3 regions of the Vibrio sp. 1401 genome follow, and region 1 is predicted to be linked to each of the others. Evidence: predicted binding sites of a transcription regulator. Region 1 holds the regulator's gene; each other region holds the start of a gene.
What was found. Region 1 encodes MetJ, which represses methionine synthesis genes. Its sites were predicted from a motif close to TTAGACNTNTANANGTCTAA; they were not measured.

Region 1 (3,290 bases):
TGAGGTCTTGTGCATCTTCCAAACCGACAGACAAACGCAATAGTTGATGAGAGACCCCAGCCTCCGCCAGTGCCTCCTCACCCATTGCACGGTGAGTCATGGATGCCGGGTGGCAAATCAAACTTTCTACACCACCTAATGATTCAGCTAATGAAAACAGTTGGAGCTCTTTCACAAACACCTTTAACTGCTCAAACGAACCAGCAAACTCAAAACTCAACATAGAGCCAAAGCCCGTTTGCTGCTTTTTAGCAATGTCGTGACCTGGATGTTCCGGCAGGCTTGGATGATAGATAGTTTTAACTAACGCTTGTTTCTGTAGGTAAGCCAGTACCTGCTGTGAGCTCTCTTCATGTACTTTCATACGAGCACCAAGCGTACGAATACCTCGCAGTGTCATGTAACTATCGAAAGGTGTGCCCGTTGCACCAATACAATTGCCCCACCATGCAAGCTCTTCTGCATGCGCTTCTGTGTTGGTGATGATTACCCCACCAATTACGTCCGAATGACCGTTGATGTACTTTGTTGTGGAGTGGATAACAAAATCCGCACCTAGCTCTAAAGGTTTTTGGTACACGGGTGTCAAAAAGGTATTGTCCACCGCAACTAACGCGCCGACTTGTTTCGCTTTTTCACAAGTAGCTGCAATATCCACTACGCGAACCAGAGGGTTTGACGGAGTTTCTAGCAAAATGAGTTTTGGTTTTTGTGCCAATGCAGCATCTAAAGCCTGTTCGTCTGATTGATCGACAAACTGAACCTTAAAATCGCCTTTATTAGCTCGGGTATTAAAAAGACGATAGGTACCACCATAACAATCGTGAGGAGCAATAATGAGATCATCTGGGCCGAGAAAAGCGGAAACCCATAAATTTAATGCCGACGTACCGCAGTTAGTAACAACCGCTCCTTTTCCAGACTCGAGTTCAGATAGCGCACTTTCCAACAGTCCGCGGTTTGGATTACCAGATCGTGTGTAATCATACTTGGGCACTTCACCAAAAGCAGGAAAACCATAGTTAGTGGAAAGATAAATAGGTGGAACGACAGCATGATATTGGCTGTCTGATTCAATACCAGTGCGTACTGCAATGGTCGCAGGTTTGCGAGTGCTCATGGGTGTATCCTTTCACGGGTAATGACTTCTAAATAGGAATGCGCTATATCTAATGAGTAACATAAAGTGATCAACACGCTTCCTTTGCTGTTATGTTCACTTTACTCGTCAAAAAATGAGACGTCAACACTTCTAGACGTCTATATGTCTTTGCTTATGGCGGTAAATGCAGCTAAAATCAGCACCTAAATTATTTTTAACCGATTACATAAATGAAGGTGTGCAATGGCTGACTGGAATGGCGAATACATTAGCCCATATGCAGAGCACGGCAAAAAAAGCGAACAAGTAAAAAAAATTACCGTCTCTATCCCGCTAAAAGTTTTAAAGGTGCTAACTGATGAGCGTACTCGCCGTCAGATCAATAACTTACGCCATGCAACCAATAGCGAATTGCTATGCGAGGCATTTTTGCACGCGTACACAGGTCAGCCACTTCCGACAGATGAAGACCTTCGTAAAGACCGTCCTGATGATATTCCAACAGAAGTAAAAGCGCTGATGACGGAAATGGGCATCGAATTTGAGTCATTCGACGAAGAATAAAAAAGCCTGATAAGAGGTTTCAGGTAATAACTCTTGCCTCGAGCCAAATGAATGACATAAAAAATGGGACGCAATAGCGTCCCATTTTTGTGTATCACATCTGAAAGATATATTACTCTGCCATGTAGCTTTCAGGCATCTCGATACGAGCTACACCTGAATTAACCGCCGCCTGAGCAACCGCTTTTGCAACACGTGGTAGCAAACGTGAATCCATTGGTTTTGGAATAATATAGTCCGCACCAAACTCTAGCTTATCAACACCTGCAGCCTTCAATACGGCTTCAGGTACAGGCTCTTTTGCTAGCTCACGAATCGCCTCAACGGCTGCAAGTTTCATTTCATCATTGATTTCACTTGCACGCACATCAAGAGCACCGCGGAAAATGAATGGGAAACACAATACGTTGTTAACTTGGTTAGGATAATCACTACGGCCAGTACCCATGATCAAGTCATCACGAACTGCGTGAGCAAGTTCCGGCTTGATTTCAGGATCCGGGTTAGAACATGCGAATACGATTGGCTTATCTGCCATCAACTTCAACGCTTCCGCTGGCAATAGGTTTGGACCAGATACACCTAGGAACAGATCTGCACCTTCAATCACGTCTTCTAGTGTGCGCTTATCTGTATTGTTCGCAAATAGCTGCTTATATTCATTAAGATCATCACGACGAGTGTGAATCACACCTTTGCGATCTAGCATGTAGATTTTTTCGCGCATTGCGCCGCATTTGATCAGAAGCTCCATACACGCTACAGCGGCAGCGCCAGCGCCAAGACAAACAATTGTTGAATCTTCAAGTTTCTTACCTTGAAGTTCGATTGCATTCAGCATACCCGCTGCCGTTACAATAGCAGTACCATGTTGATCATCGTGGAATACTGGTACATCACAACGTTCAATCAGACGCTTTTCAATCTCAAAACAGTCTGGTGCTTTAATATCTTCAAGGTTGATACCGCCAAAAGTGTCTGCAATGCTCGCAACAGTATCAACAAATTCATCGATCGTGCGGTGCTTAACTTCAATATCAATAGAGTCAAGACCTGCAAAACGCTTAAACAGTAACGCTTTACCTTCCATCACTGGCTTAGATGCAAGTGGACCTAGGTTACCTAGACCTAGAATAGCGGTACCGTTAGAAATAACAGCAACCATGTTCCCTTTTGCAGTGTACTTGTACACGTTATCCGGGTTTTGTGCGATTTCACGCACTGGCTCTGCAACACCAGGGCTATATGCAAGGGCAAGATCACCCGCCGTTTCCGCAGGCTTTGTCAGTTCGACAGCAATCTTTCCTGGAGTTGGATAAGCATGGTAATCCAATGCTTTTTGGCGATGTTCTTCTTCTGGAGTGGCTGCTTGGTGGTTGTCTTCAGACATGGACGTTTCTCTTTTTTATTTTTAGGTAAGGGGGCATAAATTCTATCGGATAGAAATCAAACTTCATAGGCAAGATTGCGAGCAATATCCTTAAAAAGCCGATAATAAAAGAGATTAGACCAGATAACGGGGTTAAGCACCCGATTTTCGAGTCAGGTGCTCTTTCTTCTTACTATTATTGGAGTATGCAAAATTAGAAAGTATCGTTACTCTTCGTCCACGTATTGCGCTTGG
Region 2 (3,290 bases), on a different contig from region 1:
TCGTTACTGAGTTAACAATAGTCGGCATTGCTTCAGGTAGTAGAACTTTTGTGATGATCTGTGTTGGTGTCGCCCCCATTGACTGCGCTGCTTCCACCAAGCCTGTCGGTACTTCTAATAAAGCACCTTCAATAAGACGAGCGACAAAAGGAATGGCGCCAATAGTCAGTGGGACGATTGCTGCGGTTGTACCGATAAAGGTTCCAACCAGCATTTTTGTCACTGGAATAATCGCAACCATCAGTACGAGGAATGGCACTGAACGACCAATGTTAACGATAGCGCCTAAGCCGCTATTTAGTTTGGTGTTTTCAAGTAGGCCGCCTTTCTTAGTAATATGGAGGATTACGCCTAATGGAATACCCACAGCAAAGCCGACTAATCCGGCAACCGCAACCATGTAAAGCGTTTCCCACGTTGCACCTAAAAGTAGTTTGCTGTTTAAACTCAGCCATTCAGAAATCGTATTAAAGGACATAACCAAGTACCTCTACTTTTACGTTGTGCTTACGCAGGTATTCAAGAGCTGCGTTGTCATCTTCTTCGTTACCAAATAGCTCTGCGACCATCATGCCGAATTTCACGCCACCAGCGTAATCAAGGTCGGAACTCAAAATACTCACATCAATATTGTATTTACGAGAAATTTGCGACATTAACGGTGCATCGACGGTTGCGCCAGTAAACTCTAAGCGAACCAACGGATAGCTGCCATCAACACGTTCTGCTTGCAGACGTGCTTGGTAATCTTCAGGAATGGAAAGATCCAGCGTTGAGCGAATGAATTGGTGCGCTAGCTCTGTCTTAGGGTGCGCAAAAATATCGCCAACGGTGCCTTTTTCCACCAGCTCACCACCACCGATGATTGCTACTTCGTGACAGATGCTTTTTACGACTTCCATTTCGTGAGTGATAAGTAAAATCGTGATGTTGAGTTTGCGGTTGATCTCTTTCAATAACTCAAGGATAGATTGAGTTGTTGCTGGGTCTAGTGCGCTAGTGGCCTCATCACAAAGCAGCACGCTAGGATCGGATGCCAATGCACGAGCAATTGCCACACGCTGTTTTTGGCCGCCACTTAAGTTAGATGGGTAGCTCTCGTGTTTGTCGGCTAAGCCTACAAGCTTTAGCAACTCAGTTACTTTTGTTGTGATTTGCGATTTGTCTTTACCTGCCAGTTCTAGGGGCAATGCCACATTATCAAACACAGTACGAGACGAAAGCAGGTTAAAGTGCTGGAAGATCATGCCAATGTTACGGCGTGTTTCGACTAGTTGCTTTTTGCTGAGTTTGGTTAGATCTACACCATCAACGATGATGGAACCAGAGGTCGGCGCTTCTAACATGTTTACGCAGCGGATCAGCGTACTTTTACCAGCACCAGATGAACCGATAACACCAAAGATGGTGCCTTTGTCGATGTGTAGGTTAATGTCTTTCAGGGCAAGGATTTCCTTACTGCCTTGGTAGAACACTTTATTGACGTTTTTTATTTCTATCATGTTTCAACCTGCCCAAAGATACGGGGAACTTCGCTGTCAAAAACGGCCTTTGACAGAACTTAATGTTGAGCTTTATCTCAATTTTCAGTTGATGCTATGGGTTAAGCAGAATGAAGTCAATAGATATTTTTACGTCTAGACGTCTAAATGTATGGATGTTCTGTTTCGAAACGGAGATGTATAGATAGAAAGCAGGAGGTAGACGGCAGGGCACCCTCAGATTTACCGATTCTTGCCCAACAAATCAACCGTTTTGTCGAGGCCTAGAATGAATTAGATAGTGTTGAAGTTTATAAGGTATGTAATAATCTGATTAAACCGAGTTAATAGAGAAATACGTTTTGGCAAAACCTGCTGTTTTTATCGATCGTGATGGCGTGATAAACGTTGACCACGGCTACGTTCATGACGAACATGATTTTGAGTACATTGATGGTGTATTTGAAGCGACGAAAGCGCTAAAAGATAAAGGCTACCTTCTAGTGTTAGTGACGAATCAATCGGGCATCGCACGCGGTAAATTCAGTGAAGACCGTTTCTTGTCTCTGACTCAATGGATGGATTGGAACTTTGCTGATAATGGTGTTGAGTTCGATGGTATCTATTACTGTCCACATCATCCAGAACATGGCATTGGCGAGTACAAGCAAGATTGTGAGTGCCGTAAGCCAAAACCAGGCATGTTCATTTCTGCGCGTGACTTCTTGAAGATCGACATGGAGAAATCTGTGATGATCGGCGATAAAGCTGAAGACATGATGGCAGCAGAAGCGGCAGGCGTTGGCACTAAGATTTTGGTTCGCACTGGTAAGCCAGTAACAGAACAGGGCGAAGCCATTGCAACGGTAGTATTAGATAGCATTGCAGATGTGCCTGCGTACTTAAACAAGTAATCTTCATTACTGACTGAGTTAAGGGAAGCCACTGCTTCCCTTTTGTTTGATTCCTTCTTTTAGTCTGAACACTTATGAGCAAAAAACTCACCATTCTTGATATCGCAAAATTGGCAGGCGTGGGCAAATCGACAGTAAGCCGTGTGCTTACTAACGATCCAAAAGTGAAACCGCAAACGCGTGAGAAGGTAGAGCAAATCATTCGTGAATCAGGCTACGTCCCATCAAAGTCGGCGCAGTCGATGCGTGGTGGCAGTCAAAAGGTTATTGGGGTTATCATCTCCCGTTTAGATTCACCATCAGAAAATCGCGCCGTTGGTACCATGCTCAATGCTTTGTATTCCGCTGGTTATGATGCGGTGATCATGGAGAGCCAATTCGATCGCGATAAAACCAATGAGCATTTGGATGTGCTTAGACGTCGCAACGTCGATGGGGTGATCGTGTTTGGTTTTACTGGATGTGATGAGCGAGCATTGGCGGCGTGGGGGAATCGTATCGTCGTGATCGCGATGGACACGCAAATGGTTTCCTCGATCAACTACGATAACCAAGGTGTGATAGACATGGCTTTGTCTCACCTTGAGCAGCAATCTTTATCTCGCATTGCTTATATTGGTGTTGATCCTGAAGACAAAACCACTGGCTTAGCTCGTCTAAATGCTTATAAAGCTTGGTGTCAACGCAAGCAAATTGCACCTTGTTTCCAAACGGGTAAGTTGAGCCATGAAAGTGCTTATCAGTTGGTAGACAAAGTCCTTCAATCTGATACTCAGGCCATCGTGTGCGCCAGTGACACTATCGCGTTGGGCGTGATTAAGCGTCTTCAAGAGTTAGGCCGTGAAGACGTGGTTGTGACAGGTGTTGGTGGTAATGAATTGCTCTCTTTCCTTTT
Region 3 (3,290 bases), on a different contig from region 1:
GCGTGCTCTAAACGCTTTTCAACAGGCCAAGTTCTCCACTCAAGTGCAGAGGCATCCTCCTCTTTACCTACCCCTTTGCCTGCATATTCCGCCGCGATATCTAACAATCTCTCAGTGGCGTCATCACGACGGTTAAGAACGACATCTTCCACAGCCTCACGCAATTTTTCAGGCACGTTATCGTAGATTTCTAACTGACCCGCATTCACAATCCCCATATCCATACCATTTTTAAAACAGTGGTAGAGGAACACCGCGTGAATCGCTTCACGTACATAGTTATTGCCACGGAAAGAGAATGAGACGTTAGAAACACCACCAGATATCATCGCATGTGGTAAATCACGTTTGATATCGCCAACGGCTTCAATGAAATCCACCGCGTAGTTATTATGCTCCTCGATCCCCGTAGCAATGGCAAAAATGTTTGGGTCAAAAATGATGTCTTCTGGTGGAAAGCCCACTTCATCAACAAGAATTCGGTAAGCGTTGGTACAAATTTCTACTTTGCGCTCACGTGTATCTGCTTGCCCAATCTCATCAAACGCCATCACAATCACAGCCGCACCGTAACGGCGGATCAACTTAGCTTGTTCAACGAATTTCTCTTTGCCTTCTTTGAGAGAGATCGAGTTAACAATGCCTTTGCCTTGGATGCACTTAAGACCGGCTTCAATAACCTCCCACTTGGAAGAGTCAACCATGATTGGTACTTTTGAGATTTCAGGTTCTGACGCACAAAGGTTTAAAAAGCGAACCATACAAGCTTGTGCATCCAACATGCCTTCATCCATGTTGATATCGATAATTTGAGCGCCATTTTCAACTTGTTGACGAGCCACATCGAGCGCTTCATCGTACAGCTCTTCTTTAATTAAGCGCTTAAAACGCGCAGAACCGGTTACATTCGTACGCTCACCGACATTGATAAATAAAGAGTCTTTATCAATAGCGAGTGGCTCTAGGCCAGACAAGCGACAAGCAACGGGAAGTTCAGGTAATTGACGAGGGGCGATATTTTCAACCGCGAGTGCCATTTGGCGAATGTGCTCAGGAGTTGTACCACAACACCCACCAATCAAGTTTAAAAAGCCACTTTGAGCCCACTCTTTAACATGCTTAGCCATATCTTCTGGCGACAAATCGTATTCGCCGAATGCATTCGGAAGCCCAGCATTTGGGTGAGCGGAAACAAAAGATTCTGATATACGAGAGAGCTCTTCAACATAAGGACGCAGCTCATCTGGACCAAGTGCACAGTTCAAACCAAACGAAATCGGTTTAACATGACGTAATGAGTTGTAAAACGCTTCTGTGGTTTGACCGGATAATGTCCGACCGGAAGCATCAGTAATAGTCCCCGAGATCATCACAGGTAACTCAATACTCATCTCTTCAAACACACTTTCAACAGCAAATGAACAAGCCTTAGCGTTAAGCGTATCGAAGATGGTCTCGATAAGAATAAGGTCTGAACCACCTTTAATAAGCGCTCGAGTCGATTCAGAGTAAGCCTCAACTAACTCGTCGAAAGAAACATTTCGATATCCGGGGTCATTTACATCAGGAGAAATAGAACAAGTTCGGTTTGTCGGCCCTAAAACCCCTGCGACATAACGTGGTTTATCGGGTGTTTTTGCGGTCCATTCGTCTGCAACTTCACGTGCAAGCTTGGCAGCTGCAAAGTTAATTTCTTCACTTAGGCTTTCCATCTCGTAGTCAGCCATCGCAATGGTTGTTGCGTTAAAAGTGTTGGTCTCAAGAATATCTGCACCCGCTTCTAAATATGCAGCGTGAATTTCCTTGATAAGTTGAGGCTGACTTAGAACCAACAGGTCGTTGTTACCTTTTAGATCACAATGCCAATCCGCAAAGCGCGTTCCTCGATAGTCTTGCTCTTCAAGTTTGTACCCTTGAATCATGGTTCCCATACCACCATCAATCAAAAGAATACGTTGCTTCAATTGAGCTTCAATCTGTTGTCTTACGTTACTTCCCACAGTACAGCCTCATTCCTTTAGTTATCTTTCCATCCTATCACACAAACTTCAGGAGTCTAGACGTCTAAACGTGGAATTAATGATTATTTTATCTCCTTCTTAACTTACAAAATAATCACGAAAAAATGTTTGCTATTTAAGCAGCATCAGCCGAGAATTCCATTCATAAAATGTTACAAATAGAGAGCTCTATGTCGGTCTATCATACTTTATGTTTTCTATCCGCAGCTGCGATGCTAATTGCTTTTGTAAACAGCAAGATAGGAAAGATGCAAACCACCATTGCGATTACCGCAGGTTCAATGGTGCTTTCACTTCTAATCTTAATTGCGGGTCAAAACAACTGGTTCCATCTCACCGAAATTGCGACGGAGACGGTCACAAGGATTAACTTCGAAGATTTCTTGCTCAAAGGCATTCTTGGCTTCTTACTATTTGCTGGTGGACTAGGCATCAAACTCCCGAACCTTAAAGATCAAAAGTGGGAGATCACTGTTTTAGCTCTTGGAGCCACACTGTTTTCCACGTTCTTTATTGGATTTGCGCTGTATGGGTTTTGTCAGTTAATTGGCATCCAATTTGATTTGGTCTACTGCTTACTATTTGGTGCTCTAATATCGCCAACTGACCCAATCGCTGTATTGGCTATTGTTAAAAAACTCGATGCTCCCAAACGTATCTCCACTCAGATTGAAGGAGAATCGCTCTTCAATGATGGCTTCGGTTTGGTTATCTTCGTCACTCTATTTACGATTGCGTTTGGCACTGAGGCACCAACTGTAGGTAGTGTCACCTTACTCTTCATCCAAGAAGCTATCGGTGGTATCACATATGGTTTAGTCCTCGGTTTGCTATTCCACTACTTGATCAGTGCCACCGATGATCACTCAATGGAATTGTTACTTACCATTGGTGTCCCAACGGCAGGTTACGCATTTGCTGAATACATCCATGTATCAGGCCCACTCGCAATGGTTGTATCCGGTATTATGATTGGCAACTGGACACGCTTTATTGGCTTTTCAAAAGAGAGTGAAGATCACCTTGACCATTTTTGGGAGCTTGTTGATGAATTCTTGAATGGCGTGTTATTCCTACTGATCGGTATGTCGATGCTGCTATTTGAATTCCACAAAGAAGACTGGATCATGATGGCTATTTCAGTCCCTCTTGTACTAGCAGCTCGCTATCTAAGTGTATTTCTTTCTTACATAGGCTTTAAACGTTACAGAAAATATAATCCATGGTCAGTGCGTATTTTGACGTGGGGCGGTTTACGCGGGGGCCTTG

Region 2: metN (methionine ABC transporter ATP-binding protein MetN) is a predicted target of MetJ. The motif match lies at 1,630-1,649, and genes of this name have one in related genera.
Region 3: metH (methionine synthase) is a predicted target of MetJ. The motif match lies at 2,049-2,068, and genes of this name have one in related genera.

What each region holds. Positions count from the first base shown of each region.
Region 1 is NZ_JAWOWF010000038.1:1,159-4,448, reverse strand. It holds gene R7Z77_RS17460 (O-succinylhomoserine (thiol)-lyase) at 1-1,120, opposite strand, end outside; gene metJ (met regulon transcriptional regulator MetJ) at 1,346-1,666, shown strand; gene R7Z77_RS17450 (malic enzyme-like NAD(P)-binding protein) at 1,779-3,056, opposite strand; gene bfr (bacterioferritin) at 3,263-3,290, opposite strand, start outside.
Region 2 is NZ_JAWOWF010000006.1:145,940-149,229, forward strand. It holds gene R7Z77_RS05545 (methionine ABC transporter permease) at 1-478, opposite strand, end outside; gene metN (methionine ABC transporter ATP-binding protein MetN) at 468-1,502, opposite strand; gene gmhB (D-glycero-beta-D-manno-heptose 1,7-bisphosphate 7-phosphatase) at 1,844-2,395, shown strand; gene treR (trehalose operon repressor TreR) at 2,470-3,290, shown strand, end outside.
Region 3 is NZ_JAWOWF010000067.1:1,043-4,332, reverse strand. It holds gene metH (methionine synthase) at 1-2,000, opposite strand, end outside; gene R7Z77_RS22325 (cation:proton antiporter) at 2,192-3,290, shown strand, end outside.